DNA from 3 places in the Bacillus sp. JJ722 genome. Region 1 is predicted to be linked to each of the others. Evidence: riboswitches for the same ligand, from Rfam matches in the RefSeq annotation. Region 1 holds a riboswitch; each other region holds the start of a gene.
What was found. A riboswitch is a leader RNA that binds a small molecule or an ion and turns the genes downstream of it on or off. The one in region 1 is predicted to bind S-adenosylmethionine.
Positions count from the first base shown of each region.

Region 2: it holds a riboswitch for S-adenosylmethionine, as region 1 does, so the genes downstream of both, V7014_RS15830 (methionine ABC transporter ATP-binding protein) here and V7014_RS21915 (O-acetylhomoserine aminocarboxypropyltransferase/cysteine synthase family protein) in region 1, are expected to answer to the same signal.
Region 3: it holds a riboswitch for S-adenosylmethionine, as region 1 does, so the genes downstream of both, V7014_RS11835 (trans-sulfuration enzyme family protein) here and V7014_RS21915 (O-acetylhomoserine aminocarboxypropyltransferase/cysteine synthase family protein) in region 1, are expected to answer to the same signal.

Region 1 covers NZ_JBALMO010000224.1:13,336-17,326, reverse strand. The annotation lists gene V7014_RS21940 (arsenate reductase family protein) at 265-621, shown strand; gene gcvH (glycine cleavage system protein GcvH) at 665-1,051, shown strand; gene V7014_RS21930 (toprim domain-containing protein) at 1,222-1,578, shown strand; gene V7014_RS21925 (thioredoxin family protein) at 1,589-1,894, shown strand; gene V7014_RS21920 (hypothetical protein) at 1,980-2,342, shown strand; SAM riboswitch class I at 2,436-2,544, shown strand; gene V7014_RS21915 (O-acetylhomoserine aminocarboxypropyltransferase/cysteine synthase family protein) at 2,620-3,939, shown strand.
Region 2 covers NZ_JBALMO010000124.1:8,841-23,552, forward strand. The annotation lists gene V7014_RS15815 (iron-containing alcohol dehydrogenase family protein) at 1-189, opposite strand, end outside; gene V7014_RS15820 (MetQ/NlpA family ABC transporter substrate-binding protein) at 218-1,057, opposite strand; gene V7014_RS15825 (methionine ABC transporter permease) at 1,076-1,747, opposite strand; gene V7014_RS15830 (methionine ABC transporter ATP-binding protein) at 1,737-2,744, opposite strand; SAM riboswitch class I at 2,879-2,984, opposite strand; gene V7014_RS15835 (YbaK/EbsC family protein) at 3,264-3,731, shown strand; gene V7014_RS15840 (DEAD/DEAH box helicase) at 3,902-5,347, shown strand; gene V7014_RS15845 (DUF305 domain-containing protein) at 5,463-6,098, shown strand; gene V7014_RS15850 (helix-turn-helix domain-containing protein) at 6,269-7,360, shown strand; gene isdG (heme oxygenase) at 7,436-7,780, opposite strand; gene V7014_RS15860 (ABC transporter ATP-binding protein) at 7,746-8,564, opposite strand; gene V7014_RS15865 (FecCD family ABC transporter permease) at 8,564-9,559, opposite strand; gene V7014_RS15870 (ABC transporter substrate-binding protein) at 9,562-10,530, opposite strand; gene V7014_RS15875 (YjcZ family sporulation protein) at 10,923-11,033, shown strand; gene V7014_RS15880 (hypothetical protein) at 11,180-12,454, opposite strand; gene V7014_RS15885 (amidohydrolase) at 12,771-14,387, shown strand.
Region 3 covers NZ_JBALMO010000083.1:10,182-24,893, forward strand. The annotation lists gene V7014_RS11805 (PhnE/PtxC family ABC transporter permease) at 1-662, opposite strand, end outside; gene phnE (phosphonate ABC transporter, permease protein PhnE) at 664-1,443, opposite strand; gene V7014_RS11815 (phosphate/phosphite/phosphonate ABC transporter substrate-binding protein) at 1,454-2,386, opposite strand; gene V7014_RS11820 (GntR family transcriptional regulator) at 2,557-3,216, shown strand; gene metH (methionine synthase) at 3,493-6,933, opposite strand; gene V7014_RS11830 (bifunctional homocysteine S-methyltransferase/methylenetetrahydrofolate reductase) at 6,926-8,770, opposite strand; gene V7014_RS11835 (trans-sulfuration enzyme family protein) at 8,856-9,989, opposite strand; SAM riboswitch class I at 10,081-10,182, opposite strand; gene V7014_RS11840 (phosphatase PAP2 family protein) at 10,314-10,985, opposite strand; gene dapF (diaminopimelate epimerase) at 11,065-12,045, opposite strand; gene helD (RNA polymerase recycling motor HelD) at 12,204-14,543, opposite strand.

The sequences.
Region 1 (3,991 bases):
ATAAATGGGAACAATGCCTTTCACGTAAATGTAAAAATCTAAAGCAACATTACCTATTGGACACCCTCTTTGTGAGAAATGGTATTGTAGTTGGTGAAAAGGGAGATAAAGGTGATATGTTAATATCATGATAAATTATAAGTATGAATGATGAGGAAAACATTTTGTTTTTTTGTTAATTGCTGTTATTGTAGGTGGTAGATAACTAAGATAAAACCTTTGTGCTTTCCAGGGTAAAAAGGTATTCTAAAGGAAGTGAAAATAATGGAATTAACATTTTATTCATACCCAAAATGCGGTACATGTAGAAATGCAAAGAAATGGTTAGAAACGAATAATTTAGCATTTAAAGAAATACATATTGTGGAGAATCCACCTTCAAAGGAAGTATTGCAAGATTTACATAGCAAAAGTGGATTAGAAATCAAAAAATTCTTTAATACTAGCGGACAGAAATATCGTGAGCTAGGGTTGAAGGATCGACTAAAAACAGCAACCGAAGAAGAGATGTTTGAATTATTAGCATCCGATGGAATGTTAATTAAACGTCCAATCGTAACGGACGGAAAGAAAGTAACTGTTGGCTTTAAAGAAGATCAGTTTCAGCAAATGTGGTTATAATTAGCTCATTTGTCTTTATAAATTATTATTGGAGGGGTTTTTGATGGCATTAGTACCACAAGATTTACGTTATTCTGAAGAACATGAATGGGTAAAAGTAGAAGGCGACAAATTAAGAATTGGTATCACAGATTTTGCTCAAGCAGAACTAGGGGATATCGTATTCGTTGAACTTCCAGAAGTAGGCGATACATTAACAGCGGACGAGCCTTTCGGCAGTGTGGAATCTGTTAAGACTGTTTCTGAACTTTATGCGCCTGTTAGCGGTACAGTTATAGAAATTAACGAAGTGTTAAATGACAATCCAGAATTCGTTAACGAATCGGCTTATGAAAAAGCTTGGATGGTTGTTATTGAAGCGTCTGATGCATCTGAGTTAGAGAAATTAATGACTTCAGAGCAATATGAGGAAATGACAAAAGAAGATTAAGTTGATAAAGAGGCATGTTTTGATTTCAAGACATGCCTCTTTTTTGTGAGTGATGTTTTCCTTCGATCCAAAAAGAACCGGTGTTCATTTTATTAATCATTATAAATAGATATTAACGCCAAAATAGGTTATGTTAGACTTAATGAGATCATTTGTAAAAGGTGATAAGAATGGAAGATTTTCTATTAGAGAAAGTGATAATTGTTGAAGGTACATCTGATAAGAAGAAAGTACAAAAAGTCTTAAAAGAAGATGTGGAAATTCTTTGTACGAATGGTACGATATCCTTTCAAAAGATGGATGCGTTTGTGGATGAATTATATGATAAAGAAGTATACATAATGGTTGATCAAGATGAGTCGGGAGAAAAGCTACGTAAGCAATTTAAACGTGAAATGCCTGAAGCGAAGCACTTGTACATTGATAAAGCATATCGAGAAGTTGCGACCGCGCCTAATAATCATATAGCAACTGTCTTGTTGAGTGCTAATTTTGAAGTACATACACAATTTTTAAATAAAGGATGAATAAAGCAACATGAATGAATGGAATGGGGAAGAAATAGTAAAAAAAATAGCAACAGGTGATTCATTTTGTCTGTATTTATACACTCCTATTTGTGGGACATGTCAAGTAGCTTCAAAGATGTTAACAGTTGTTAAGGAGATCGTACCAGCTGTCGAATTAGGGAAATGTGATGTGAATTATATTCGTGAATTAGCTGAGAGTTATGAAGTGGAGAGTGTGCCATGCTTGTTGGTATTTAAAGAAGGTAAGCTACATCACAAAATATATGCATTTCATTCTGTACCATATTTATTAGAGCTTTTTAGAAGTATATAATGATAATAATCGACAAAGACGAAGAAACTTGTCGAGCAAATATTAAAGGAAATACTCTCACACATGTGGTATCTCTATTCTTAAGATGAATGAAAAGGGTGTGGCGGATGTGGAGCGTATTTTACAATTGATGTTATCTAATTTAGAACATAGAGAGCAGTTGCATGTGTTATTAAAGAAGGCTCATACTATGGTGGTTTTTTCTACTAAAGAAGAAAATTGGCATTTGTTTTTATCTACTTCGGAATTGCATACAAACTATACAGATAAAGGAACGTATCGTATTCACTTGTTTGGATCGAAAGACTCTATACAACAAATCATTCGAGGTGAAGCTTCCATTCGTCAATTGCAGAAGCTGAATAAAATTCAAGTACAAGGCAATTATCGGCAAGTTTTACTCATTGAAGCCATTTTTTTATTAAGTCGATCTCAACAAGTAGTGTGAAATATTTGAATTTTTAATAAAATTCATTGACTAAGTTTGGAAATGATGGTATATTTCTAATAAAGTTGATAAAATTACTTGGTTTTAAATATAACCTTATCAAGAGAGGTGGAGGGATTGGCCCTGTGAAGCCCAGCAACCGGTATGAGTTACACGGTGCTAAATCCAGCAGAGTAGAAGAAATACTCTGTAAAGATAAGAAGAAATGGCCTTAAAGCTTCTTCTTATCGAAGAAGCTTTTTTTGATGAGGAATACAAAGATATGGGAGTGGAAAATATGAGCAATAACGAAACAAATTATCGTTTTGAAACATTGAGTATTCATGGAGGCATTCAGGCAGATCCAGTTACAGGAGCACGTTCAACACCGATTTATCAAAGCAATGCTTACGTATTTAAGGATACTGATCATGCAGCGAATCTTTTTGGTCTGAAAGAAAATGGTTATATTTATTCTCGTATTCATAATCCTACTGCATCTGTGTTCGAAGAAAGAGTTGCGTTACTTGAAGGCGGAATTGGAGCTCTTTCCGTTGCAAGCGGAATGGCAGCCATTACACTAACTATCCTAAATATTGCAGGAGCTGGTGATGAAATTGTTGCAGCTTCAAAGCTTTATGGTGGAACATTTAATTTATTTGCTAATACTTTACCGAAATACGGAATTAAGGTGCATCTTGTAAATCCAGAAGATCCTGAAAACTTCCGAGCGGCTATTAATGATAAAACAAAAGCAGTATTTGCTGAAACAATTGGCAATCCGAGTCTACACATATTAGATATTGAAAAAGTAGCAAGTATAGCTCATGAAAACGGTATTCCATTAATTATTGATAATACATTTGCTACACCATATCTATGCAAACCGATTGAACATGGAGCTGATATTGTAATCCATTCAGCAACTAAATGGCTATTAGGAAATGGTACAACACTTGGTGGAATTATTGTAGATGGTGGTAAATTCGATTGGAATTCACCGAAATTCCCTGGATTTACTACGCCAGATCCAAGCTATAATAATTTGGTTTATAGTGAAGCGATTGGTGCTGCTGCTTTCATCATTAAAGCACGTGTTCAGTTACTACGTGATTTAGGTCCAGCATTAAGTTCATTCAGTGCATACCAATTTAGTTTAGGGCTAGAAACATTGCATGTGAGAATGAAAGAGCATATCGCCAATACGAAGCAAGTGGTTGAGTATTTGAAAGCACATCCAGCTGTTAAATGGGTATTGTACCCAGGAGAAAAGGAACATAAGGATCATGCTCTTGCTGAGAAGTATTTACCGAAAGGCGCCGGTGCAGTTGTTGTGTTTGGAATCGAAGGCGGAAGAGAAGCAGGTGCTAAGTTAATTAACAATGTGAAGCTTTGGAGTCATGTAGCAAATGTGGGTGACGCGAAGAGTCTAATTATTCATCCAGCAAGTACAACACATCAACAGCTTTCTACGGAAGATTTGGAGCTGTCAGGTGTTACAGAAGACTTAGTGCGATTATCAATCGGCATTGAACATATTGATGATATTATCGCTGATTTAGAGAATGCAATTGAAATTGCAACAGGTGTTACCTCATTACACTCAACATCAGTTTAACTCATTACCATAAAAAGGTAAAGGGTTTATTTTCAGAATTCAATTGACAGCC
Region 2 (14,712 bases), on a different contig from region 1:
TATGTAAGTTTGATAGGACACGCTAGTGAATTTCGGAAAGAAAGACATAGCAGCTTGCCATGACTTCTGTCCTTGAACAATCAAGACTTTTTGAAAACCACGCTCTTTTAGCTTAGCTTCTAATTCGTTCAATATTCCTTCTTGTAAGATGTATTCACTAGGTGCTCCATGAACTGAAAAAGTCTCCATATTCATCACTCTTTTCTAGATCTTTTTCTTACTTCTTCATCCATTCAGGTTTTCCAAAGCCTTCAAATTTTTCATCGATAACTTTTTCGAAAGCATCTGATTCTACTATTTCTTTAATATCTTTAGCAAATTGAGCATCTTTGTTTTTCTCTTGGATTGCTATGATATTACGGAATGGGTCAAGCATGTTTTCAAGAGCTAATGCAGTTAGTAAGTCGAATTTTGCTGCTAATGCAAAGTTACCAGGAACAGCAGTTAAGTCAGCACTATCAATTGAACGAGGGAGTTGACCAGCTTCGATAGGTTGGAATTTTAAGTTTTTCTTGTTTTCTACAACGTCTTTTTCTGAAACAGTTAGTATATCTGCTTTTTCATCAATCTTGATTAAGCCTTGATCTTGTAATGTTGTAAATGCACGTGCAGCGTTTGTCGGATCATTTGGAATTGTAATTGTCGCGCCATCTTTAATTTCATCTAATGATTTAAATTTGTTAGAGTAAATACCCATTGGTGCAGTAGGAACTGTAATAAGACCTGCTAAATCTACTTTGTTTTCCTTAATGAAATTTTCTAAGTAAATGCTATGTTGGAAAAGGTTCGCGTCAATATCACCTTTATCTAATGCTTTGTTTGGTTGAACATAATCACTGAATTCAACGATTTTTACTATATAGCCTTTTTCTTCCAGGCCAGGAATGATGGCTTCTTTAACCATGTCACTGTATGGTCCGGCAGTTGCACCAAACTTAATTTCTTTCTTATCTTTCTCTGCACCATCACTTGATGCATCGTCACTTCCGCAAGCCGCTAGGGCTGTAACTGTTAAAATAGCTAGTAATAATATAAAGCCTTTGTACCATTTCTTCATGAATGTCTCCTACTTTCTTTATCTTTTATCAACAGCTTTGGAGATAAAATCGCCAAGTAGCTGAATTAACTGGACTAAAATAATTAATATAACAACAGTTGAAATCATTATCGTATTATCGTAGCGGTAATAACCAAATCGAATCGCTAAGTCCCCGATTCCGCCTCCACCAACAACACCAGCCATAGCAGAGAATCCTACTAAACTGATTAATGTCAATGTAACACCTGATATAATGCTAGATCGTGCTTCTAGTAATAGCACATCTTTAATAATCATCCATGGTGTTGCACCAGCTGCGATGGCAGCTTCTATAACACCTTTATCAATTTCTCGAAGTGATGTTTCCACAATACGAGCAAAGAATGGAATGGCAGCCACTGTTAAAGAAACACTCGCAGCAGTTGGTCCAATTGTGTCACGTACTAGAAACTCTGTTAATGGAATTAAAGCAACTAGTAATATGATAAATGGAATAGAGCGAATTAAATTGACTAGAAAGCTTAAGATATTTTGAAAAACACGGTTTTCCCAAAACAACCCTTTATCGGTTATGTAGAGAAGAACACCTATTGGTAGACCGAGTATGACTGCAATTACAGATGATAGGGCAATCATATAAATGGTTTCACCGAACGCTTTATTGATATCTGGGACTAGTTCAATTAGATGAGCGAAATCAAAGCCCATTACGTAACACCTCCACTTGCGCTTGTCGTGTTTGAATATACTGAAGCGCATTTTCTATTTCGTTACCTTTAAGTTCCATTATGAAAATGCCTAAAGGTAAATCTTGAATATATTCAATCGAACCATGCAGGAAGTTACCTTTTACATTAAATTGCTGCAAGGTATCAGATATAATGCCTTCTCCTGCAATCGTTCCTTTGAAGATAATCTTTACAATCGTTCCTCTACATTCATTGAGAATAACTTCTGGAACATCGAAAGAAACAACACTTTCGATGAATTCCTTCGTTAAAGCTGCTTGAGGGTTAGCGAATACCTCGTATACAGAACCTTCTTCTATGACTCTTCCATCTTGCATAATAGCCATTCGATTGCAGATTTCCTTCACTACGTTCATTTCATGGGTAATCAATACGATTGTTATATTGAGTTCTTTATTTATTTTCTTTAATAGATTTAATATGGACTTTGTTGTTGTCGGATCAAGAGCCGAAGTTGCTTCGTCACACAGCAAGACTGTTGGATCATTGGCAAGCGCCCTTGCAATTCCTACACGTTGTTTTTGACCACCACTTAGTTGGGCTGGATATACATCGCGCTTATCAGCCAAACCGACCATTTCTAGTAAACTTTCCACACGAGCATTTATTTCATTAGAAGGAACTCTAGCTGCTTTTAATGAAAAGGCAATGTTCTCGAACACGGTCATTTGACTAATTAAGTAGAAGTGTTGAAAGATCATACCGATTTTTAATCGTGCTAGTCTTAATTTATGAGAGTTTAAGGATGTTAAATCAATTCCATCTACAGTAATCGTTCCAGAAGTTGGTCGTTCCAATAAATTCATACAACGTAATAAAGAACTCTTACCTGCACCTGAGTAACCCACAATTCCGTATATGTCTCCTTTTTCAATCGTTAGTGAAACATCATCGACTCCTTTTACCTCTTTTTTCTTTGTTTTATAAATCTTCGAAACATTTTGAATATTAATCATGTCATATTCTCCTTTTTTCTTAAGCGGGGTCACCCGCTCCAAAAAGGGCCGGTGCGATTTTACACGTTGCTATTTTTTTAATAAAAAAATGCTCCTTTCAACTGAAAGAAGCATCGAAACAATATCTTTATCTCGACTTATCTTTCAGAATGAAAATCATTCTGCAGGAATTGGCACCTTCCCAAATTGGGGGTTGCCGGACGTCATAGGGCCTAGTCCCTCGGTCGCTCTGGATAAGTTATTTTTTATAAAGTTTTTTAAGTAATTTGAATAATACTTCGGTATTTTCGTTTTGTCAATACAAAAAAATTTAAAATTTCTAATAGTAAACGCTTACTTTATTGGTGGTTCAGATAAAAATAGTAGTTATAAATTTTTTCTAATCAAGGAGTATTAGGAAGAGTAATGGTTCTCTACTAGAGAAGAAATTAGTTTTTTTGCATTCGTTTCTTCTTGTTGTATAATTTTTACATATATCTTTAGTTAATACGGTAATGAAAGAAAGGAATGAAAAGGTTAATGGCAATTGAAAATGTAAGAGAATACTTTAAACAATTTCATTTACAAGATCAAATTCGTGAATTTAACCAATCAAGTGCGACAGTTGAACTTGCTGCTATGGTGCTAGAAGTAATTCCTGCTAGAATTGCTAAGACGCTGTCTTTTAAAGATGGTGATAGTGCTATTTTAGTTGTAACAGCAGGTGATACTAAGATTGATAACAAGAAATATAAAGATGAATTTGGCAATAAGGCAAAGATGTTAAATCCGGATGAAGTATTAGAGTTTACTGGACACGCTGTCGGAGGTGTTTGTCCTTTTGGCTTAAAGCGTGATTTACGTGTCTATTTGGATGAATCAATGAAGCGTTTTGATACGTTATTTCCAGCCTGCGGAAGTAGCAATTCCGCTATTGAACTGACTTGTGATGAATTGCAAACCTATTCAAAAGCAGAGAAGTGGGTGGATGTTTGTAAACTTGCATAAGGTGAATAGGAGGAGATGTTCACAATTTTTGAAGGGCATCTTTTTTAACGGAGTTAGAGCATATAACAAAATGAAAATTTTATTTCCGGGGGAATAGTTTTGATAGTTTTACGTGTTATGCTTAGTCGAGAACGAAATAAAAATATTAAATCACATAAATGAGGTTAAACATGAGCACAATTACTTTTCATTCATTTCCATTGAGCAAGGAAATATTGAGAGCATTAGAAAGTTTACAATACAAAGAGCCAACTGAGGTACAAAGCAAAGTAATACCGGTTGCCTTAAAACAACAAGATCATGTAGTTAAATCACAAACGGGGAGTGGTAAGACTGCATCTTATGCAATCCCTATTTGCGAAATGATAGATTGGTTAGAGAATAAACCGCAAGCTTTAGTATTAACACCAACGAGAGAGCTCGCAGCTCAAGTAAAAGAAGATTTTACGAATATTGGTAGATTCAAACGAATTAAGGCAGCCGCAATTTACGGAAAACAATCATTTGCGAAACAAAAATTAGATTTAAAACAAAAAACACATGTAGTGGTGGGAACGCCAGGGCGAGTTCTTGATCATATTGAGAAAGGCACACTTCAAGTAGAGGCTTTAAAATATTTAGTAATTGATGAAAGTGATGAAATGCTTAATATGGGTTTTATTGATCAAGTTTCTGCTATTATCGAACAGCTTCCTAAGGAGAGAATGACAGCATTATTCTCTGCAACTTTACCAGAGGATGTTGAGCGTCTTTGCTCTTCTTATATGAATGAACCAACTTACATTGAAATAAAAGCAAAAGGATTAACGACGGAGAATATTAACCATGTTCTTTATACTGTTGAAGAAGATGAGAAACTAGCATTGCTTCGTGATCTTACTATCCTTGAAAACCCTGATAGCGCCATTATTTTCTGTCGTACGCAAGAGCGTGTGAAGGAATTGTATGAAGAATTGGATGTGTTAAATTACGATTGTGATCAACTGCATGGTGGGATGTATCAGGAAGATCGCTTTGCGGTGATGGATGATTTCAGAAAAGGGGCCTTCCGCTATTTAGTCGCTACTGATGTGGCTGCAAGAGGTATTGATATAGACAATATTACACACATCTTCAATTATGATTTTCCCGTAGAGAAGGAGAGCTATGTTCACCGTACAGGCAGAACTGGTCGTGCTGGGAATAAAGGAATAGCTATTTCCTTGATCACACCTTCAGAAAATGAATTAGTTGCTCAAGTCGAAAACTATATTGGCTTCAACATATCAAGAAAAACGGCTCCCACTAAAACAGAAGTAGACCAAGCTAAACCTACTTTCATTGAGAAAATGAAACAAATGCCTGATGTTAAACACTTGAAAAGTGAAGAATTAAATAAAGATATTACAAAGCTTTATTTCAATGGTGGTAAGAAAAAGAAAATAAGAGCGGTGGATTTTGTTGGTACAATTGCTAAAATACCTGGCGTAACAGCGGATGATATAGGAATTATCACCATCCAAGAACAGGCATCTTTTGTTGAGATATTAAATGGCAAAGGCGATATTGTGTTACATGCTATGAAAAGAACGACCATAAAGGGAAAATTATTAAAAGTTTATATTGCTAAGAAATAAGAGCTGTATTTTGAAGTGCAAGTCATCATATCAGTTAGAATTCGATAAATATTCGTATAGAAATAACACTCTTCTAACATAATAAAATGAAGATTATGTTTAGGAGGGAAAAATATTGTTGAATAGTGGTATCCGCAAGATTTTTACAGGTTTGCTTACTTTGATAATTTGCTTATTCAGTGTGCAAGCGTATGCGGAATTAAGTGAAAAGGAACAAGCATATATTGATAATCATAAAAGCATTCTTCAAGTTATGAAGGAAAAGATGGATCGTGTACCGAAAACAGGTGATCCTTCGTTAGATTTTTTATATGAAATGATACCTCATCACGAAGCTGCGGTATCTATGGCTGAGAACGTGCTAAAATACGGAAGCAATAAGCAAGTGAAAAAGCTCGCTATGGCAATCGTACAAGAGCAGCTAGAAGATATTGCTCAAATGGAAGCTTTGTTAGCAAAATTGAAGAAGAACCCACAAGTTGATAAGACTAAGGAAGCAGAGTATTTAAAAGGGTATAACGCGGCTCATAAACAGATGATGGAAGCAATGGAGAGTGCTGAGTCTACAGGTAACATTGATAAAGATTTCTTAACAGAAATGATACCTCATCATGAAGGCGCCATTAATATGGCTTCAAACATCTTAAACTATACCAATAATGAAGAAGTAAAAGCGATCGCACAAAAAATCATTACAGTTCAACAAGCTCAGTTAAAAGAAATGAAACAGCTTCTACAATCGATTCAATAGCTAATGTAAAGTAGTACGTTAAATACTTTCTTGTAGCCAGGCTTCATTTTTTAACCAATAGTTAATATTTAAGGAGAATCCCTATACTTTCACTCCATTGTGCAAAGTGTAGGGATTCTTTATGCTTAAGATGAAGTTATAAATTGAAATTATTGGGAGTGGTTGTTAATATGGAGCGTTTACAAATAGGAGAGGTTATAAGTCGATTACGAAAAGAGAAGAAATTAACACAAGAACAGTTAGCAAACTTCATGGGCGTATCTACAGCAGCCGTTTCGAAATGGGAAAGTAGTGCTTCTTATCCAGATATTACATTACTTCCAAATTTAGCTAGTTTTTTTAACATTACAATTGATGAATTGCTAAACTATAACACCACCATTTCAGAGGATAAGGTAAAGAAGATTTATCAAGAGTGTGAGCAATTATTTATTAATGGTCAATTTGAAGAAGGCATTGCACAGTGCTTTTCATATATGAAGAGATATCATCCAAATTATAACTTAAAGTTCTCTTTATCCATTTTAGTGAATACGTATTCAAGTTTAGCCAATGATGAAGAACGAACAAAGGGCATAATTGAAAGGACCAATTCCATTTTTGAAGAAATTATTGAAAATTGTAACGATATAATGCTTGTAGAGGCATCTATCATCCAATTAAGCATTGGATACTTAGTATTTGAAAAGCACGACCAATCGTTAGAGATGCTAAAAAGAATAAGAATGCCAGAGTATAATCCATCAACGTTGATGGCAAATATTTATCAGCAAGCAGGTAAGCAAAGGGATGCAAGAGTATTATTGCAAAAGCAATTAGTTGAACAAATAACTGATTTAGACGCTACAATTACTAGTCTTGCACATACCTATGAAGAAGACGATCTATCTTTAGCAGAACGGTATATTGGCCTTTCTTCAAGAATTGGCCAGGTTTTTGAACAAGAAGGCTTAGGCAAGAATATGTTGATGAGTAATCAACTTAGTTTGGTGCAAATTTATGCAAAGCATCAACAAAAGGAGAAATGCTTGTCAGCGCTTCGTAATATGGTTGATTTGATAGAAAATAAAAATACAGCAATGACAATAGGTGTGAAAGATGTTTGGTTTTTAGATGAATTGGAAGAAGAGCAGAAAGGCCAATTTACTTTACCTGTTTTAGATATGTTTGTTACGGTATTACAAAGTGAGGAATTTAAATTTATTCACGAAGAACCGGAATTTTCAGAACGGATTAAACAGTTGAAAAATAAGTTGCAGTAGCAGTAAAGCCACTATTCACGGGATAAATGAATAGTGGCTTTACAATCTATATTAAGGGAAATAGGGGGGCAATAATTAATGTGCAATCACATTTGAATACGAATGATTCGTATGGATCGCTTCTCTTATAATTTTTACATCATAAAAAGTAATCTTGTTTTCAATTATAAATTCAGGGATGGTATCTTTAGCGTGAGCAGCTTTAAACGAGCTACTCTTCATCCATGCCTGGAAGTCAGCTTTTGATTCCCATCTTGTTAAGATGGTGACTTCATCATATTCCGCAGTGTTTTGCGTGAGAAGGACTTCGAGGTTGATAAACCCCTTCATCGTTTCTACTCTACCAACTTTATTAAATCGGTTGACTAATGTTGGTCCTTCTCCTTTAATGAGTTTGGACTTGTTTGTTACGATAATCATATTTATCTCCACCTTTTCGTTTTGGAATAATAATTGGAAAATCATCTTCGAACTTAATACATGCTTCAATTTCGTAGACGTCTTTTAGAAACTGTGATGTTAGAATTTGTTTTGGCTGACCTACTTGAGCTACACGGCCTTGTTTCATAGCAATCATATTGTGACAATACGTAGCGGCTTGTTGTAGGTCGTGCAATACCATTACGATGGTTATTCCATATTCCAAATTGATTTCCTGTAGCATTTCCATAACATCAAGTTGATGAGAAAGATCGAGAAATGTTGTTGGTTCATCAAGTAAAATAATATCTGTTTGTTGTGCTAAAGCTATGGCAATACGAACCTTTTGCTGTTCTCCTCCAGATAGTTGGTGGAACATTCTCTCTTGATGTTTCACTGTTCCAGTAATGTTCATCGCCCACTGTATAATCTCTTTGTCATTTGCGCTTGATTTCTGTTGAAATATACCTTTATAGGGATAGCGACCAAAAGAAATCAATTCTTCTACTGTTAAATCAGGAAGCGATTGTTTAGATTGTGGAAGCATCGATAGAACGCGAGCAAATTCTTTTTGTTTATAGTGCCGGCTAGCTTTATTATGAATAAAAACATCACCTTCATGAATGGATAGAAGCTGCGCCACTATTTTTAAGAAAGTAGACTTACCAGAACCATTAGGTCCAACAATGGCTGTCACTTGTCCTTTTGGAAACGTAAGGTTGATATCTTGTAAGGCAAACTCGCCAACATGATGGGCAATATTTCTCGCTTCAACTGCTATCATTAAATTAACCTCCGTTGCTTTAATAAAGTTAAAAAGAACGGTGCTCCTAATCCTGCTAGTAATATACCCACTGGAAGTTCGATTGGATCGAACCAAGATCGAGCAATTGTATCAGCAAATACAACTAAAATCGCACCTCCAACTGCTGAGAGAGGAATTAAGTAGCGATAATCATCGCCTATTAAGAGTCGAATCACATGTGGTACAACTAAACCAACGAAGCCAATTAGTCCAGCAACGCTAACGGCTGTGCCTGCTAACAGAGAAGCTAATAAGATAATGAGTAAACGTTGTAATTCTACTTTTTGACCAAGAAGTTTTGCAGAATCATCACCTAAGAGCAACAAGTTAGCGGGTTTAATAGCGAATAGTGAAAGTATGAGACCAGCTAGTGCATATGGCGCCATAAACTCAAAGTGATACCAGCTTCTTCCGTTTAGACCACCGGCTAACCAAGGTAAAATAGACTGAACTCGGTCACTGTAAATGACCATGACACCACTTTGGACAGCACCTAACAGGGCATTGATGGCGACACCTGCTAGTATAATTTTCAACGGTGAAGCGCCTTTGTCCCAAGCTAATGCATATATAACAAGTGAAGTTAGCAATGCGCCAATAAAAGCAGCAACAGGTAGCAAATAAGAAAATTGCGGAAGCATAATCATGGTGATGCTGGCTGCTAAACCACCTCCTGTTGTGACACCAATAATACCGGGGTCTGCAAGAGGATTCCTCATAACACCTTGAAGTAATGCACCTGAAACAGCTAGGCATGCTCCGACTAACAAACCAATCAATACTCTTGGAAGTCTTAAATTAAGAATGATCGTTTCGTGAACAGCTTGTTGTTTTGTTGTGAATACGTCCCAAATTTCAGATAATGATATTGAAACCGAACCATACGTAATTCCATAGAACGATACGATTAGAAGCAGAATGGGAGTAATGATGATGCCCCATTTTCTTCTTATAGTTCTTTGCTGAATATTCATCGTTATTGCTTCGCGGATTTCAATAACCCGTCTAATAGGTCAATGGCTTCCGTTACTTGTGTTCCTGGATTTGTTCCAAATAGATTTGATGGTAGTACTTCTACACGATTGTTTTTAACTGCATCAAGATTATTCCAAGCTGCATTTTGTTTCATTTCTTTCATAAATCCTTCTCTTACTTCTTTTGGATTACCGTGACCCATCAATAAAATATATTGTGGATTTGATTCAATAATTCTTTCGGCACTTATTTGTGCATATTGTGGGTATTGATCAAGAGCTGGATAATCAGCTGCGATATTTTCTCCTCCAACTGTTTCAAGAATATTCCCACTCAGTGAGTTAGGGAGGGCAGCTAGATAGGTACCAGGTGCACCATAAATTAATAATACTCTGACTTTTTCACCCGGTTGATTTTGAGATATTTCATCAAGCTTTTCCTCAATATTTTTGTTTAGCTCTGCTGCTTTCTCACGTTTTTGAAGAAGATCTCCATATAATAGAATTTGTTTTTGTATATCTTTGATAGAATTTGCATTAGTAAGTATCATCTTTGAGCCAATTCCTTCTACCGCAGCTACATCCTTCAAATTCATAGGATTGCTTCCTAGTACTACGTCTGCTTTCAAATTAGCGATTTTCTCTAAATCGAATTCATGTGAAGATCCTACTTGTTCAACAGCTTGGAGATCAGGAGTAGCATTTTTGCCGTGTGCGGTTGGTCTACCAACCAATTTACCCCCTAATGCATAAATGATATCCATATCACCGTTGCTCAACGCAACGACATTACTTGGTGCTTTATCAAATGTAACTTTTCGATCAGCAAAGTCAGTAATTGTTATTTCAGTAGACTTAGCTGTAGCTTCTGTTTTAGAATCTGCTTTTTTCGTTTCTACACTGGTTTTTTGAGAACATCCAGATACCACGAGTAAAGCTAGAAGTATATGTATGATAATTCCTTTTTTCATTTGGTCCCCCTTGGGCTGTTTAATTGATAATCATCTTCACTTATAAATGATAATGATTATCAATATCATTGTCAATGCAAAATAGAAAAAATTTTTAGAAATCTTGACGGTTGATCTGTATAACAATAAATTTGTACAATACACTACTACATTTTCGAGCGTGAGTTTAGTCATTGGAATGTAATTGTAGCCTCATAAATAGGCTAGGCAGTAGATAAAGATTACCTTGGGCTAACTTTGCTTGTTTTATTTTTTATGGTTTAAGTAGGTTATAAACTCAAATATATAATTCCGCTAAGCTCCTTATATGTTTGTCCTAAACAAATTTTGTTTTCGAGAATATCTTAATTTTGTGAAAGGCTAATGGGACAAAAGAAATAGGAGTGTTGAAAATGTCACAAGGTTATTGTGGTGGATCTGGTTATGGTGGAAGTGGATTTGTATTTTATATCGTATTGTTTATTTTATTGATTATTATCGGGTGCAGCTACAACAAATATTAATAAATAGTCAGTAATAAGTGACTTCGTTTCAACTGAGTAAAGTTAGAAGTATAACTTTAAAAAGCAGTGAATAGTTTCTTCGTTAGAAGTTCACTGCTTTTCTCGGATAGTAGTATGATTCGTTATATTAAACTAATGATTTATTATTATTGTGAGTCGATTATTTGCAATTCTTCTTCCTCATCTGATGAGCTATCACTATTAAGCTGACTAAATATATTAAATATTTTTGGAGCAACTTTTGTTAACGTTTCTGCATCTAAATTCAGGTTAAACATATTAAACAGTCCATCGCTTTCTTTCTCTTCGTTAGTACTATTGTTAAATATGTTAGATATGAATGTAGTGATGCTTGATAATTGGTTAATTTCAAACATTTTAAATAGATTATTACTTTGATTCTCTTCATTCGTTTTGTTGAAAAAATATGGTAAAAACGTTGTGATGGATTTTAAACTTTTTGCATCCAGTTTGATGTCCAACAAGCCTTCTAGTGGCCCTTGATTAGGATCTTTCATGTTTTTAAATAAATGAGAAAATGTTTTAGCGAGTGTTTCAATGCTATTAGCGTCAAGATTGAAATCAAACTTTTTTTCTTGAGCATCACCATCATTTGTATTATTAAAGTAATGTGATAAGAGCTTTTCAATAGATGAATAATCATTTTCATCCAAGTTCAAATCCAACATACCAAATAGCCCAATTCGCTGATCTTCATTTTGGGTGCTATCAAATAAATTGGATAAAAATGTTGTAATCGTTGTTAGAGTTTCAGCATCTAAGTTTATATCTAAACGATCTGAAGAATCATTATCCTGTTTAGCTTTACCGTTCTGTCTTATACTGAAAAAATTAGATAAAAACAGTACTATTTTTGTTAACGTCTCTATATCTAAGTCTAGGTTTATTCCATGATTTTCAGTAATGTTAGATGATGATTTTGGAGAGATGGGAAGGTACTGAATTCTTTTTAATTCTAATAATATTTTATTTTGTAGCTTTCCACTTTCCATGTCAGAGCGTCTTTTTCTTTGACGATAAGAATGCTCTCGCATTATATTGTGAAGATTATTGAAATGTTTTGAAATTTGATTTAATGTATTTTCTTGACTTTCCACTTGCCTAGCTAATTGAAGGGCTTTTTTATGATCAAAATCTGATAAATACTTTGGTGATAAAGATTGAATTTTAGCTACATCATATAAAACCTCATACATAATATCTTCAGCAACAGTGGTTTGTCTTTTTATTTTATTCAATGCACTTTTAGATAGATCGGGTTCATATGTTTGTAAATAGGATTGAAATGCTGTTAAGCGATTTAATAGCTCATTTAATGATGTTTCTAGGAGTTCAATCTGTTTTAATATACGATGGTATCCAGTGTGCGAGACTCCTGTCGATTGCTTCGTTTGCATCATGCTTACTTCTCCTTTCTTACATTAGCGAAAGATCAATAATAAAGGAATACCTATAATTTTTATTATTCATGGCTCATGGCATAATGAAGTAACCTAGCGTTCAGAGGTATTCCTCAATATGCTATGTGTAGACGTTTTACGTTGTATAGACAAAAATACTATAAATATTCATTTTTATCCTTGAAGTAAAGGCGAGTATAATAGGAAATAAAAAGCGCATTGCTTTATTGTTATGTTAAAAGGGTATTGTGTATAAGTTATGTTTCTTAAGAAAACTATCTCTAAATAATCTTTTTAATAAGAAGGGGAAAGAAAGATGCTTACTAAAAATAATAAACAAATTATTTTTACAAATGGAAAGATCTTTACTTCAAACATGGAACAACCATATGCAAGTGCGATGATCGTAGAAGGTGGAAAGATTAAGTGGATTGGTGAACAGCAAGAATTAAATGATACTTCATCCAAACAAATTATTGATTTAAAGGGAAGAACAGTTCTTCCGGGCTTTATTGATGCACATTGTCATCCAATTCTTTTGGCCAATTGTATGAAGCAAGTTGCTTGTACAAAACCACTCGTGAATTCTATAGAAGAAATGAAAGAACAAATACATAAGAAGTCATTTGAAATAAAACAAGGTGAGTGGATTGAAGGTTGGGGCTATGATGAGGGTAAACTTAAAGAAGGTCGAGCACCAACTCGATGGGATATAGATGCAGCTGTAAGCGATATTCCTGTTGTAATCCGACGATCATGTGAACATATCATATCAGTGAATAGTAAAGCATTAGAGTTAGCTGGTATTACGAAAGATACCGTCGATCCTCTTGGTGGAAAAATAGATCGTGATAAAGATGGGGAACCAACAGGTATCTTAAGAGAAAATGCAAAAGAACTTGTAAGAGATATTATGCCTAAAAAAACATTGGAGGAAGAAGCTGCTGCTCTCGTTGAATTAAGTAAGGTTTTATTATCGAAAGGTATTACAGCGATTACAGAATTGATGGCACTTAAACAGCCGATTGATTATATGAATATATTTGAACAAGCGAAAGAAAATGGTTGGATTCAACGTACGGTACTGTATTACATATGGAATCAAATCAATGATAATCCTGTTATTTCTTTAGATAAATTAAATCGAGATAATCGTATTCACATTGGAGGTATTAAATTATTTTCTGATGGTAGTGTGTCGGGGCAAACCGCATGGGTACGTGATTCCTATATAGGAACAGGCGAGAATTGTGGAATTCAAATGGTAACTAGGCAAGAATTGTTAGAGGCTGCTGAAGCGGCTAAGGAAAATCATATTCAGCTTGTAATCCACGCGATGGGTGATCAGGCAATTGATTTGATTATTGATATATTTCTCCAGACGAAAAGTTGGTTAGAAGAAGGGCCTTCTATCAGAATTGAGCATTTTGCTCTACCTACTGATAAGGCTATAAAAAGGGTAAAAGAAGCAAACATAGCAGTGGTGACACAGCCGATTTTTCAGTTTGCAGAAATAGAGTCTTATTTAATAAATATTGGATTAGAGAGGACACAGAAGGCATATCCTGTTCAATCATTGTTAAGTGAAGGAGTGCAAGTCGCTTTCTCATCAGACGCACCTGCGACAGCTTGGTCTGATCCAGTTAATCCATTCGTAGCCATTCAAGCGGCTGTAACTCGGAATGCTTATGATGGTACAAATCTTGGGCATGATGAGTGTATTGATGTACAAACAGCTATACACTTATATACAGAAGTAGCTCAGAAAGTCACACGAATACCAGCTATCGGACAATTAAAAGAAGGGTATCATGCTGATTTCATTGTGTTGGATGAAGATATATTTGAAATCGACCCAGCTACCATTCATCAAATGATAGTAGAGGAAACATATATGGGTGGTCAGCTTGTTTATCAAAAAGCGAAGCTATAAAAAGTAGAGGGTGTCCAATAAGGAATTGGTGCTTTAGATTTTTACATTTACGTGAAAGTCATTATTCCTATTTATCCCGTTCTAACTGGCGCTAAGACTCCCACTTCAAAAGGAAAGTAAAATCGAAGATCTTTAAGTGGGAAATTAAGAGTCAGTAAGAACCCGATTGGTTCAACTAATAATGAGTGGGGATGAAAGAAAATCCCCACCCATTAAAGTTTCACTTTATAGGGAAACACATGCATTTCATCTCTTTTAAAAGCGGCAATTATAGGCACTTTCAACATACTCAGCAAGCATAACAAATTTCTCGTACCCTATAACG
Region 3 (14,712 bases), on a different contig from region 1:
GATTCTGCAACATTAATTTCAAACTTAAAAGCAATTGTCGCAATAAATATTGTTTTTAACTTTGGTAATAACCCTTTAAATACTATTAGAATCCAGTTGGCACCAACTGACCGTAATGCTTCAATTGTGTCATCTCCTACTTCTTCAATCTGTGCTGCAAACGTCCGTATTAAATAGGCAGAAGTTGGTAGGATTAATCCTAAGATTCCTGCCATATATCCAAATCCGATACTGGCAACGGCAATCAATACCCACACTGTTGTCGGCACAGCACGAACCATCATTACAAAGAAGCGAATTGTGTAACTTAACCACATAAAAGGTGCGATATTACGCGCTACTAAAAACGCCGTTACAATTGAAAGTACTAATCCAAATAGTAATGAAAGTAATGCAACAACTAATGATGCCAACATTTCTTTTGAATAATCTGGTAACATCGTCAGTGATATTTGCATCATATTGCTGAGTGTGGCTGGCAATTTTTCTACCCCTTCTACAAATTGCTTCCAATCAATTTCCACAACTAATAAGCTGATTACAAAAAGTAGTCCACTTATACCGAAGAAGAGTTGTTGCTGTCTTTTTGTTTTTTCATGAGCGATAGGAATTTTCTTTTTTCGAACATTTGGCAGCTGTATAGCTTCATGCTTCGTCGTCATGTTATATAATTCGCTCCCTTAATTTTTGAGATGTTGTTTCAACAATCATAATTAAGATAATCATAATCACAATCGCCATTGCCGTTTTATCATATTGAAACAAGTCCATCGTTTGTTTAATCATCGTTCCTAATCCACCAGCGCCAACTAGCCCTAAGATAGCACTTGCCCGAATGCCGATTTCGACCATAAAAAGTGACCAATTTAAAAAACTCGGCATAAACTGCGGCATAATCGCATGCTTTAAAACATGAAAGTGATTACCACCACAAGCAACAATTGCTTCTGTTGCATGGTCATCGAGTTCTTCAATTGCCTCTGAATAGACACGTGCTAGAAAACTTGTGCCAAAGACAATTAATGCGAGTAAGCCTGGTAAATTCCCAATTCCGAAAATCACAACTAATACCGCTGCCCAGACAAGTGATGGGATGTTTCGTGAGAATGTTAAAATTGCCTTTAATACCATACGAAGCACTTTTGACGGCGCTGTAGTTTGCGCCATTAAAATCGCCAGCACAAGCCCTAACGCACATGAAATACCTGTTGCAATGAAGGCAAGGAAAATAGTATCAACGACCGGTCCAACAAAATTACTAATCTCACTAAAATCTGGTGGTAAAAAATCTGTGAAAATAAATTGAAAAAATGTTGGTATTGACTCGAATAGTTCCACGATATCAAGTTCCACATACCAAACAGAAAAGCCAATGATCAGGACAAACAATAATATGCCAAGTGATTGTTTCACTTTTTGCGCTCGTTCAAACTGTATGTTCATATCGCTCTCCTTATTGTGCTAATAATTCTTCCGGACTTAGATTCAGTGATTCTGCTACTTTACGAAATTCTTCAAAATCACTATCATTTACTTCTGCTAACTTCGTATCTGTGCTACCTGTTAATGCTTCTAAATAAGCAGGATCATCATAATTTAATAAGAAGTCTTTTACTTCCTCTTTTAATTCCTTTGTATGATCTCCACGAATTGCAAAAGCACCGCCTGCACCAACTTCAATATTCGGTACTTCTTCAATAACTTTATATGAATTTTCCTTAATCACACCATTATCTATCATCATTTTTAGTACACCCGGTGATACAGCTGCTACGTCATACTGCTTATTTGTAACACCGATTACTGCCTTATCATGTCCTCCTGCAAACTGAACACTTTTAAAGAATTCTCCTTCTTTTTCAAGTTCTTCTACGGTCACACCTAACTCTTCAATTAAATGTGCTTTTGGCATTAAGTGCCCGGAAGTTGAAACAGGATCTGCAAATCCAATTGTCTTTCCTTTTAAATCCTCAAGAGATGAAATTGAAGAATCTTTTGGGACAATGAACACACTCATTGGTTGTTCTGTGTCCATATTAATTCCAGCTATGGCTTCCGCACCGGCACGTTCATTTGCGACAATATATGAAAATGCTCCAAATAATGCTAAGTCTGCTTTATCATTTTTCATGGCTTCAATGGCAGCGTTATAGCTATTTGCTTGATAAGATGATACTTCTACACCTAATAATTCTTCTAAATCTTTTTCAAAAGCTGCGTCAACTTTCGCTTTTTGCTCAGAACTTTCTTGTGGAAGGTAAGCAATTACAAACTCTTCCAATTCACCATTTCCTTTTGCATTCGCATCTTTCTCATCACTACATCCACTTAATACTATTGCACCCATTAACATAGAACCTAAGAAAAGCGACTTATACTTTTTCATGTTGACCTCCGAAAAATTTAATAGTTGTACAACTTGTATACAAGATGAATATAACAATTGATTGTTAACGAGGTATAAATTAATCGTTAGAAATTTACTAAAATATTGTAAACTTAAATGACATATTGTCTATTTTCAATTAATCTAAAAATTAGAGAGAGGAGAATAATATGGGTTCCTTAGCTGGACAAGCTTATCACAAATTGCTAGAAAGATTTATTAGAGCCGAATACATGCCTGGCGATAAATTATCTGAGAACATTTTAAGCCAGGAATTAAAAATGAGTCGCACACCAATACGGACTGCATTAATACGACTCATTCGAAAAAATTACATAGACTCTGTTGATAAAAAAGGTATATATGTAAAAGGTTTTTCTGAAAAAACATTTATTGATAATTGTTTGTTTTTACATGATTTACAAAAGATCGTTCTTTATCAATTAATCAAAAAAAATAATAATGAACTAATTTCTCAATTAAAACCGATTATTCTACATCAAATACACGCAAAAGAAAAAAACGACTACTATGGGTACTTAATTGAAACATATAATTTTATTGAAACAATTTTTAAAAGCTACGATAACGACGTTCTATTGAAAGCTTTTCAAAATATCAAGCAAGACTCAATGCGTATGTCGATGATCATTTATAACTTAACGAAGCATCAGCCACACTACTCAACAATTAATATGTTCACAGCACTAAGTCAGTCTTTAAAAGCACAAAATATTGATGAGGTTGATCAATACCTTCAGAAAAATCATGAGCGTATCATGCAGTTTACTAAACTTTTTAACGGTAATGGTGATATTTTCTTGCAGTAAGAAAGGGGGCTGTCCAAAAAGTCAGTTATCACTGACTTTTTGAACGACCCCTTTTTGTATAATCTTTGTTATTGTGCAAGATCACCTATCAATTTTAAAAAAGCTTTCCATTTCCTTAGAAAAATACGGTTCCTTTACATAAGCCAAATAAAAAACCCTCTCTCATCCAATTTAAATAAGATAAAAGAAGGTTTACTCACAATCATAACTACTGGTTTTATCAGGAAAACTAGTCAAACTTCTGATTTATACAGATATCAAACCCATTATTACCCGCTATCTCTCCACATTAAAATACCTAGCCTCAGGATGTGCAAACACAATCGCTGATACAGAAGCTTCTGGCTCCATCATGCAACCTTCCGTTAATTGAACTCCAATATCTTCGGGCTTCAACAAACGGAATAGCTTTTCTTGGTCTTCAAGATTTGGACAAGCTGGGTAGCCGAATGAAAATCTTTGACCAATGTATTTGGCAGAGAAACGTTCTCTCATAGTCATTTCAATTGGATCACTAATGCCTAATTTGTCTCGCATTACTTGATGGATTCGCTCTGCAAATCCTTCCGCTGTTTCAAGAGCAATCGATTGAATGGCATGGCTTTTTAAGAATTCTCCATTCTCTTTCCACGCATCACTACGCTGTCTAATGCCTTTACCAGCGGTTACAACGAAGAATCCGACATAATCCATTTCACCTGATCCTACTGGCTTTAAATAATCTGCTAAACATAGGAATGGCGCACTTTCTTGTCTTGGAAAATCAAACTCTTCTAGCACTTCATTATAATTTTCCGGATTGTACACAATCACTTTTTTACCATCGCTTTGTGCAGGGAAGAATTGATAAATCGAATTGACACTATAATCACTTTGCAATAAGTCAGCATATAAAGTATTTACTAAGTCAGTCAGTTGCAATGCTTTTTCATCTTTTTCCGCTAATAGCTTATCTAACTTACCTTTTAATCCTAAATGATGACCGATTAACATTTGACGATTTACATACGGCATAATTGTCTGTAAAGGATAATCGACTAGCGTATGACGTTTTGTGTCTTCAGGCACCTTAACTTCAGCTGGATTAACCGTAATAACTACTTCTTCCGCTTTCTTTTCTTTAGTTGGTCTTTGGGCAGCTAGAGCTAAAGATTTCTTTCTTTTTTCGTCTAGTGCCTCCACAAATTCTTGTTTTTGCTCATCATCATGCATCGTATTCGCAAGTGCTAGGCCATCCATTGCATCCTTTGCGTAGAGAACTGTCCCCTTATACTCCGGAGCAATTTTGAAATCTGTGAATTTCCTTGATAGCGCTGCTCCACCTACCATAATTGGTGTATCGATGCTTTTATCTTTTAAATCTTGAGCAGTTAAAACCATTTGCTGTGCAGATTTAACTAATAAACCAGATAACCCAATCATGGATGGTTTGTATTTCTCAACAGCTTCTATTATTTGTTGAGACGTTACTTTAATACCTAAATCAACAATATCGTAACCGTTATTAGCAAGAATAATCTCTACTAAGTTCTTACCGATATCATGAACATCGCCTTTAACAGTCGCCAAGATGATTTTACCTTTTGAATTACCTGTTTCGCTCACTTCCATAAATTGCTCTAAGTGAGAAACAGATGTTTTCATAACTTCCGCACTTTGTAATACTTCCGCAACAATCAGTTGATTATCATTGAATAGAACACCAACTTCACTCATCCCTGCCATTAATGGCCCATTGATAATGTCTAAAGGAGCTCTGCCTTCCCCAAGAGCCTCATCTAAATCAGCTATGAGCCCTTCTTTTGTTCCTTCTACAATATATTGAGCTAATCGTTCATCAAGCGATAGCTTCTTCGTATCGATTTTCTTTTCAACTTTTTTATCTCGGAAATAAGCTGTAAATTGTTGAAGCGTCTCATCGCTTGTTTCGAATAATAATCTCTCGGAAAGTTCTACTTCTTCTTTCGGAATGCTTGCAAAGCGCTCCAATTTTTCCGTATTAACAATCGCGTAATCAAGTCCAGCTTTCGTACAGTGATATAAGAAAACGGCATTCAATACTTCTCGACCTCTAGGTGGTAACCCAAATGAAACATTGCTTATTCCAAGAATGGCTAAACTATTTGGCAATTCTTCTTTGATAGCTTGAATGCCTTTTACCGTTTCAAGGGCAGAGCCAACATACTGTTCATCACCTGTTCCTACTGGGAATACAAGTGGATCAAAAATAATATCTTTCGGATTCATACCATATTTATTTACCAACAAATCATATGAACGCTTTGCAACTCGCAATTTGTCTTCAGCTGTAATCGCCATTCCCTTTTCATCAATAGTTCCAACAACGAGAGCACCACCATATTGATGAATGAGGCTTGAGACACTTTTGAATTTTCCTTCGCCATCTTCTAAGTTCACTGAGTTAATAACAGCTTTTCCTTGGGAATATTTCAAAGCTTGCTCAAGAACAGCATCATCTGTTGAATCAATTACGAGCGGAACTTTTACTTTCTTCACCACTTCTTTGACAAATTCCTTCATATTTCCTAACTCATCATCATCAGGGTCTGCTAAACAAATATCAATAACGTGCGCTCCTTTTTTCACTTGAGCACGAGCAATTTCTGAAGCTTGTTCAAATGATTTATCACGTATTAATTGTTTGAACTTTCTGGACCCGATGACGTTTGTTCGTTCACCTACAAATAAAGGTCTCATACTATCATCATATAATAAAGAATCTGTACCTGAAACGGCGTGATTATGTGTTTCAATTGGAATTGGCCGTGGTGGTAGCGTTGCTACTTCTTCTACAATCGCTTTCACATGAGCAGGAGTCGTACCACAACACCCCCCGATAATATTTATCCAACCTTTCTCTGCAAACTGTCTTACTTTACTAGCTAGTGATGCAGGAGATTCATGATAATGACCTTCTTCATCCGGTAAACCAGCATTTGGATAACAACTAATACCTGTGTTTGCTAATTGAGATAATGTACGCACATGATCCGTCATGAATTCAGGGCCAGTCGCACAATTCAAACCAACTGCAATAGGGTTCATATACTCACAAGAGAAATAAAAAGCATCGATTGGTTGCCCTGCTAATGTAGTGCCCATAGGTTCAATTGTTCCAGAAATAATAATCGGAAGTACTTTTCCGGTTTTAGCAAATGCTTGTTTAATACCTGTGTAAGCAGCTTTCACATTCAGCATATCTTGACACGTTTCTACTATTAATACATCGCATCCACCATCAATTAACCCTTCTACTTGCTCACTATAAGAAGCTTGTAAATCGTCAAATGTTGTTCCACCCGTTAAAGACAATGTTTTCGTTGTAGGTCCAATAGATCCACCTGCAAAACGCAGCTTTTCAGGTGTGCTATATTTCTCGCATGCCACTTTTGCTATTTGGGCCGCTTTTTTATTAAGCTCATATGCAATAGAACCGAGATTATATTCATCTAATACAATGCTCGCTCCACCGAATGTATTGGTTTCAATAATATCAGCACCCGCTTCTAAATAGGCTTCATGGATGTTTGCAATCGTCTCTGGACTAGTGAATGTTAAATATTCATTACAACCTTCATATTCTTCGCCACCAAAATCAGCTGCTGTTAAGTTTGCATCTTGTATCATGGTTCCCATAGCACCATCAAGAACTAAAATTCGTTCATTCATTAATGTTGATAAATCATGATTACTCATATACTGTCACTTCCTCTTTCTGCTTAGCATCTATTTCTCGAACGAATTGTGTTAGTTCTACAGTAATGTTATATCGCAAAAATGGGGTAATTAAATAAATACCGTTGAATCGTTCCATTGTCGCTTCCACTAACTCTTTAGCAATAGCTAAGCCTTCTCTTTCAGCTTGAAGACGGTCATTTCCAGCCTTCTCCATTGCACGTAATACAGAATCAGGAAGTGTGATTCCTGGAACTTCATGATGGATATACTCCGCATTACGATGGCTTGTTAAAGGCATAATCCCCATGAATATTGGTGCTGTTATGTGTTTTGTAGCTTGATAGATTTCTTCTACTTGCTCTACTGAATAAATCGGCTGTGTTAAGAACGAGTCTGCCCCAGCTTTAATCTTTCTTTCCATGCGTCCAACCGCTTTATGAAGATACTTCACGTTCGGATTAAAAGCTGCCGCAACTTTGAAATTTGTTTTTTGCCCTAATGGTTTACCACTATAAGAAAGTCCTTCATTGTATTGCTTTACTAAACTGATTAAATCCATTGAAGATACATCATATACAGACGTTGCACCTGGAAAATCCCCTACCTTGGATGGATCGCCTGTAATGACAAGAATTTCATCTAAACCTAATGTGTGAAGACCCATAAGATGGGACTGTAAGCCGATTAGGTTATGATCCCGACAAGTTAAATGAACGAGTGGATTTACACCTTGTTGTTTCAATATAGATCCTAGAGCCATATTACTAATACGAGGTGACGCAAGCGAATTGTCTGCCATCGTAATTGTATCTGCTCCCGCTTCCATTAATGCTTTTGCACCTTCTAAATAGGCGGATACATTTAATTTCTTTGGTGGATCCAATTCAACTAAAATGGTTCTCTTATGCTCTACTTTTTTATATAAAGCTTCATCAATTTCATGATGTATAGTTTGATTCACTTCTATTTTTCTTGGAGAAACTTCCTTCTCAAATATTGGTGAAAGTCCGGTTATATGTTTCTTCACTGCTTCAATATGACTTGGTGTCGTACCACAGCAACCACCAATAATTCTTACTCCTTGTTCTCTCATTAAAAGTGCGCTTTTACCGAAATATTCTGCATTCGTTTCGTACTGTAATCTACCATCAATGTACTCTGGTAAACTAGCATTTGGATATGCACTTAAAACTCCTTTCGTCGGTAGAGGAACTTGTTCCAAAGCGCGAATCGTATGATGAGGACCTAAACGACAGTTCACACCAACAACATCTGCTCCTTTGTCTTCTAAAATAGGCACCGCTTCACTTAAATGCATACCATTTTGCAAATACCCTATTTCATGAAGTGACACATTCGCAATAATCGGTATTGTTGTTTCTTGTCTTGCAATCTCTAATACCGTTTCCATTTCTTCAAAATCATAGAATGTTTCTAGTATAAGCCCATCTGGATCTTCTAATAGTAAACTAAATAATTGTTCTCTGAAATTTCTTTTAATTTCATCTAAGGTAATATCCGACTTTCGTAAACTTCTTGTAGCTCCAATCGTACCAAAGACAAAGTGATGCTCTAAAGCGGCACTTTTTGCTATTCTCATTCCTTCTCGATTAATGGAAGATACTTTATCGTCTAATCCGTAGCGTTTTAACTTATAGTGGTTCGCCCCGTACGTATTCGACTGAAGAATATCAGCACCTGCATGAACATACGCTTGATGTACGCTCCTTACTAAATCAGGATTAATAATATTTAACTCTTCATAGCATTGGTCAACACCAGTTGAATATAGAAGAGTGCCCATTGCACCTTCACCTATTAAAATTCGATTCTGTATTTCATCACGAAAGTTCACGAAGTATTCACCCCAAATTATTTGTTAGCAACTCAATATTCTATTAACCTTGTATTATGAATGTATGATTTTTTACTGGCTACATTTATTTAAAAGCTTGCTCCAAATCAGAAATTAGATCTTGCACGTTTTCTATACCTACTGAAAATCGTAATAAATAATCACTTACACCTTTTTCTTCACGATATTCTTTCGGAATATCAGCATGTGTTTGTGTAGTTGGATATGTGATCAGTGATTCTACACCACCTAAACTTTCAGCAAAACTAATAACCTGAACATGCTTTAATAAATCTGCAACTATTGATACCTCAGTAACTTCAAAGGAGATCATCGCTCCAAAGCCATTACATTGCTTCTCCATAATTGATCTTCCAGCATGATTTGCTAAACCTGGATAAAATACTTTTTTCACTAATTCATGTTGGGCCAGCCATTCAGCAATTGCTTGAGCATTTTCTTGTTGACGTTCCATTCTAATTGCTAATGTTTTCAATCCTCGTAATAATAACCACGAATCTTGAGGTCCAAGGATCGTTCCTGTACTATTTTGTAATCTGCCTACCTTTTCGCTTAATTCTTCAGTTGCCGTAACGACTAAACCACCGATAACATCATTATGTCCTCCAATATATTTAGATGCACTATGAATCACGATATCCGCACCATATTGAATTGGTTTTTGTAAGTATGGGGTTAGAAATGTGTTATCGACTATAGTTAATAAATTATTTTCTTTCGCTAACTTACTAATTGCCGCTAAATCGGTTATTTTCATCAACGGATTTGTAGGTGTTTCAATAAAAAGGGCAACTGTTTTATCTTTAATGGCTGCTTCAACATCGCTTAAACACGAAGTATCAACATAAGATGCTGTAATTCCATAATTATTAAATATTTCTTCTAATATTCGATACGTGCCACCATATAAATCGTCTGATATAACAATATGATCACCAGATTTAAAGAGGAATAAAACGGTTGTAATAGCCGCCATACCTGAAGAAAAAGCAAAACCAGCATCTCCTTCTTCCAATTCAGCAATCGCTTCTTCTAATGCCTTCCTTGTTGGATTAGCCGTTCTCGAATAATCAAATCCAGTGCTTCTACCAAGCTCCGGATGCTCGAAGGTTGCATTTTGATAGATTGGTGTACTTATGGAACCTGTTGTTGGATCTTTCTTTTGACCAGCTTGAACTAATTTTGTTTCAATATTCATGTTCATCCCCCATTAACTTCAACTTTACTAATACAAAAAACGCCCCTTCTAATGAGAAAGAGCGCTAGTAATATTACAAACTTTAACTTCGCTCTCATCGACTAGAATTTTATTTCTACTGGCATTGGCACCGTTCATAAATGATGGTTGCCGGGCATCGTAGGGCCAGTCCCTCCGCCTCTCTAGATAAGAGTTTTTTATTAAATTTTTTGATATTTCATTTTTTATATCATAATGATGAAATGAGTATTTGTCAATCTGTTTTATTGCAACTTGTAAATATTATATCTAATCCTTTTCGTAAACATTGCAAAAACCTATGAATTAAGACGCTTGTTCACGTCTAAATTCATAGTAATTTAAGGCTAGTCCACATAGGCAAACCCAAAATCCTCCGGCTGCAAATCCAGCAATTACATCACTAGGATAATGTACACCTAAATAAATGCGGCTTATGCCAATTAAAAGCACAATAATCGTAAACAAAACCGCAATCAATATATCAAGTAATTTATTTTTTGCAACTTTAGCTAACACAACTGCTAAAGTAGTATAAAAAATAAAAGAAGCCATGCTATGACCGCTAGGAAAGCTGTATCCCTGTTCTACAATCAACGGGTAAAAGTCAGGACGTTCTCTTTGAAACAACCATTTTAAATACGCGTTAAATAATCCACCTAAGCTCGATGAAAGGATTAAGTAAACAGCATAACGTTTTTTATAAAAGAAAAAAATAGTGGATGTAATGAGAACACCGAGTGTAAGGCCAAGCTTTCCACCTAGAAATGTGATTGCTTTCATAACAACTGTTAATTGATCAGAAATATGGCCTTGAAAAAACTCAATGATTTTATAGTCAAAGCTTCGTAATTCATTTGCTTTTAATCCATCAACCAATCTTAAAAACACATAAGAATAAACAGCAATCAGGCACGCGATAAAAATAATATATTGAATATTTTTCTTAGTTAGTCTTTCTGCTCTGATAGAATTCAAATTTCTTTCTCCTTTTGCGATGAATACAATATATTTAATTCATTCATACGTTCCCTTTGTTTTCAATAAGCAATATTTTTCACAAATATTTATTTACATACAGTTGACAAGCTTCTTGCATTGCCTGATATGCTAGCAATTCTTCTGGAAACTCTATTTTATCTGTAATTGTAAATGCGTTTAAGGTATCACGCATTTCTACATGTACTTTAAACTCATATGTTGCATTTCCAATTAGATCAATCGAATAGGAATCATTTTGTTTATGAACTTGACAATTCACTTTTCCACCAGGATTATAAACAGAAATGATTTCTTCAACATTATTTTCTCCTTGTAAACACGTAACAAGTGTAGAAGCACTCATTGCAGTACCACATGCGTTTGTAAATCCTACGCCTCTTTCAAATGTTTTGACAAAAATGCTACCACTTTCAAGTAGCTCCACAAAACTTACATTTACGCCATCAGGAAAATAAGGATTTTCTCCATTTACATACGTTGATAGTTTTTCTTGCACGCCACTTACTAATACTTCCGAATCAACAATTGAAATAAAATGTGGATTCGGAACCGCTACAGCCGTAAACTTTAATTCCGGCGCTAACTCAGCTAGCTCCTGATTGATGAAAGTTTCACTTTCTACATTGAAAGGTAAATCTTTAACAAGAAACGAGACAGGCGAGATTTCCACTTTAAAAGTAGGAATATTTTCAAAAATATCTTCTGTTTGCTCCACTGCTAGAACTGCTTTCATAGTCTCAATTGAAAGTTGCTGCTTCCCTAATAATTCACAAGCATATCGTGCTATACAACGTAATCCATTTCCACACATAGAAGCTTCTGATCCGTCAGAATTAAATACGCGCATTTTACCATCCGCTACATCGCTTTTTTGAAAAAATAAAATACCGTCAGCACCAATTCCCGTTTCACGATTACACAATGTAAGTGTTAACTGTGCTCTTTCTTTATCTGATAACTGTATTGGATGGCTATATTCATCTAATATTAAAAAATCATTACTTGAACCATGACATTTCACAAAATTCAATTGCATATTTATCCCCCACCTATGTATGTTTCTGTATTGTACATATTACTATTATTGTAACAAAGATTATAGTAAGGTGTAGAAATTTTGACAACTCTAAAAGATTGAAATTTTGATGAGCTTCTAACCACTACACAAGGATGACTGATGATGAAATGTTACATCTAATCTTGAATGACGTCATATACTGAGATAGGAATTCGCTTCATAAATGGTGTTTTCTCACTGGAAGCAAATACATGCAACTCATGCATCGCTCTTGTACAAGCCGTATAAAATAGCTTCCGTTCAACGCTTCTTTGATTCGAATAGTTAGAAGCGTCATAAATAATCACTGCATCGAATTCTATTCCTTTTGCTAAGTATGCAGGTAAGACTAAGATGCCTTTTGTGAATGTATATGTCGTTTGACTCATGTATTGAATATTTACATCTTTAACGAGATGTTCATATGCTCTAGTACTTTCTTCAGCTGTTTTACATATAACAGCAATAGTTTGATATTGAGACTCTTGTAGATTATTTAATAACTGCACTAGTTTTGAATGAAATCCCTCTTCATTTGTTACTTTTGAATATGTTGGTTTTTTGCCGTTTCGATTAAACGCCTCTATTGCCTCTCCACCCTGAATAATATACTTTGTAAAATCAATAATTTGTCTAGTGGAACGATAACTTTTTGTTAACACCATATTCTCTTGTTCATTTGCTTCAAATATTTCGCTAGACAGTAAAGAAGATGCATGTAGCGTATGAGCAAAAATTGCTTGATTGAAATCACCTAAAATCGTCATTTTACAATATGGGAACCATTGTTTCAGTACAGCAAGTTGAAAAGGTGAGTAATCCTGAGCTTCATCAATGAATAAATGACGAATCATGGTGTTCATTTTTTTCCCTTCTATTTTTTCTTTTAAGTACAAATAAGGCGTTGTATCTTCGTAATACAATTCTCGCTTTTGAACTTTCTCTTTTGTGTAATTACAAATATCGTGCCAATTTTCAGAAAAACCTAATGATGCAATTTCTCTCTGCAATGAAAACATTTGCTCATATATAGCTCGAACATGAATAAATTTCAATTCCTTTATTGCACGAATAATAGGTTTAAAGTGCTTATGAACAACCTTTTTAACTAATAGCATCTGTTCTTGCTCGAAATCATTAAATGTGTTTTCTGAATAAGCTCCTTTACTTTGTAATTCCTGATAAGCATAAATAAACTGATCGTTATCAAGCAACTCACTTTCACCTAATGCCCATTCCTTCGTTCTCTCTATTTTTTCCTTCTTCTTTATTTCTTTTAGAAGCCAACTTTTCACTAACTCCATACGGTTGGATACTGAGATAGTAGAATTTAAAGAATAGAAATAATCCGCTATTTCCTTGCTTGTTATTAAGGTGACTCCTCGAAAAGTAATCTTTCTAAACACAAGTGCCTGTGTTGAAAGATACTCCACGTAACGATCGATTAATCGTTTAAAATCTAAACTTGCTTTATATTGTATTCCTTCCATACGCGCACTATTTGATTTTTCTGTTTGCTGAGTAAGCACAAATTCCATTTGCTCAAAAGGACCTTCTACTATGCATTCACGATTAATTCGCTCCTCAACATATTCTTGAAACGTAGCTTGTTGCATATTATCTTCACCTAAGTCAGGAAGAACCGTTGCAACATAGCTGTTAAATAGTGGGTTAGGAGAGAAAAGCATGATATTCTCTGATTTAAGCTCATTGAGGTGACGATATAATAAATATGCCACTCTTTGAAGTGCAGCTGATGTTTTACCACTACCTGCAACTCCTTGAACGATTAGATACTTACCGCTTTCATTTCGAATGATTTGATTTTGCTCTTTTTGAATAGTTGCCACAATATTCTTCATTTGTGTATTCGCATTATTTCCGAGAACTTCTTTTAATAATTCATCACCGATTGTTACACCGGTATCAAACATACTTTTTATTTCTCCATTCTTCGTAATGAACTGTCTCTTTAACTCCATTTCACCTTGAATGATACCTTCCAGCGTTTTGTATTGTGCCGGTCCTGGAGAGTAATCATAATAAATGCTCGATATAGGTGCCCGCCAATCATATATTAAAAAATTCTCTTCATTTTCGTCCATTAAAGAAGCTATGCCAAGATACACAACATCTTTGCTAGTTTCACCATCTTCTAAAAAATCCACTCTTCCGAAATACGGAGAATCTTGCAATCGTGTTAAAGTTTTCAATTGTTGGTGTAATTGTCCATGAGTACGTTCTCTTTCAGATAACATTTCTGATTGCTGTTTTATACTCGCCAGCGTTTCAGCTGCCTCTTCAGGGTTATCTATATTTACAGTTACATCATCCCAAAATGTTTTTCGAAGTTGGATTACATCATTCTTTAAACCGCCTGAGTATTGATTCAACTTTAATATTTTATTATTAATTTCTAACAATACTTTTTGAATACGGATCTCTTCTTGTTTTCGATCTTCATCGAACATCGTCATTCTATTCACTCTCCTAAAATTAATAGTTGACATCCATTTAATTTTGTTATATAATTAAATTGGATAAATATATTTAGTTTATGATTATCCGTCCTAACTTACATTTTACCATAACAATTAGGTAACGAACAAGATGATGTTCGTTTTTTTATATTTAACAAATAAACCG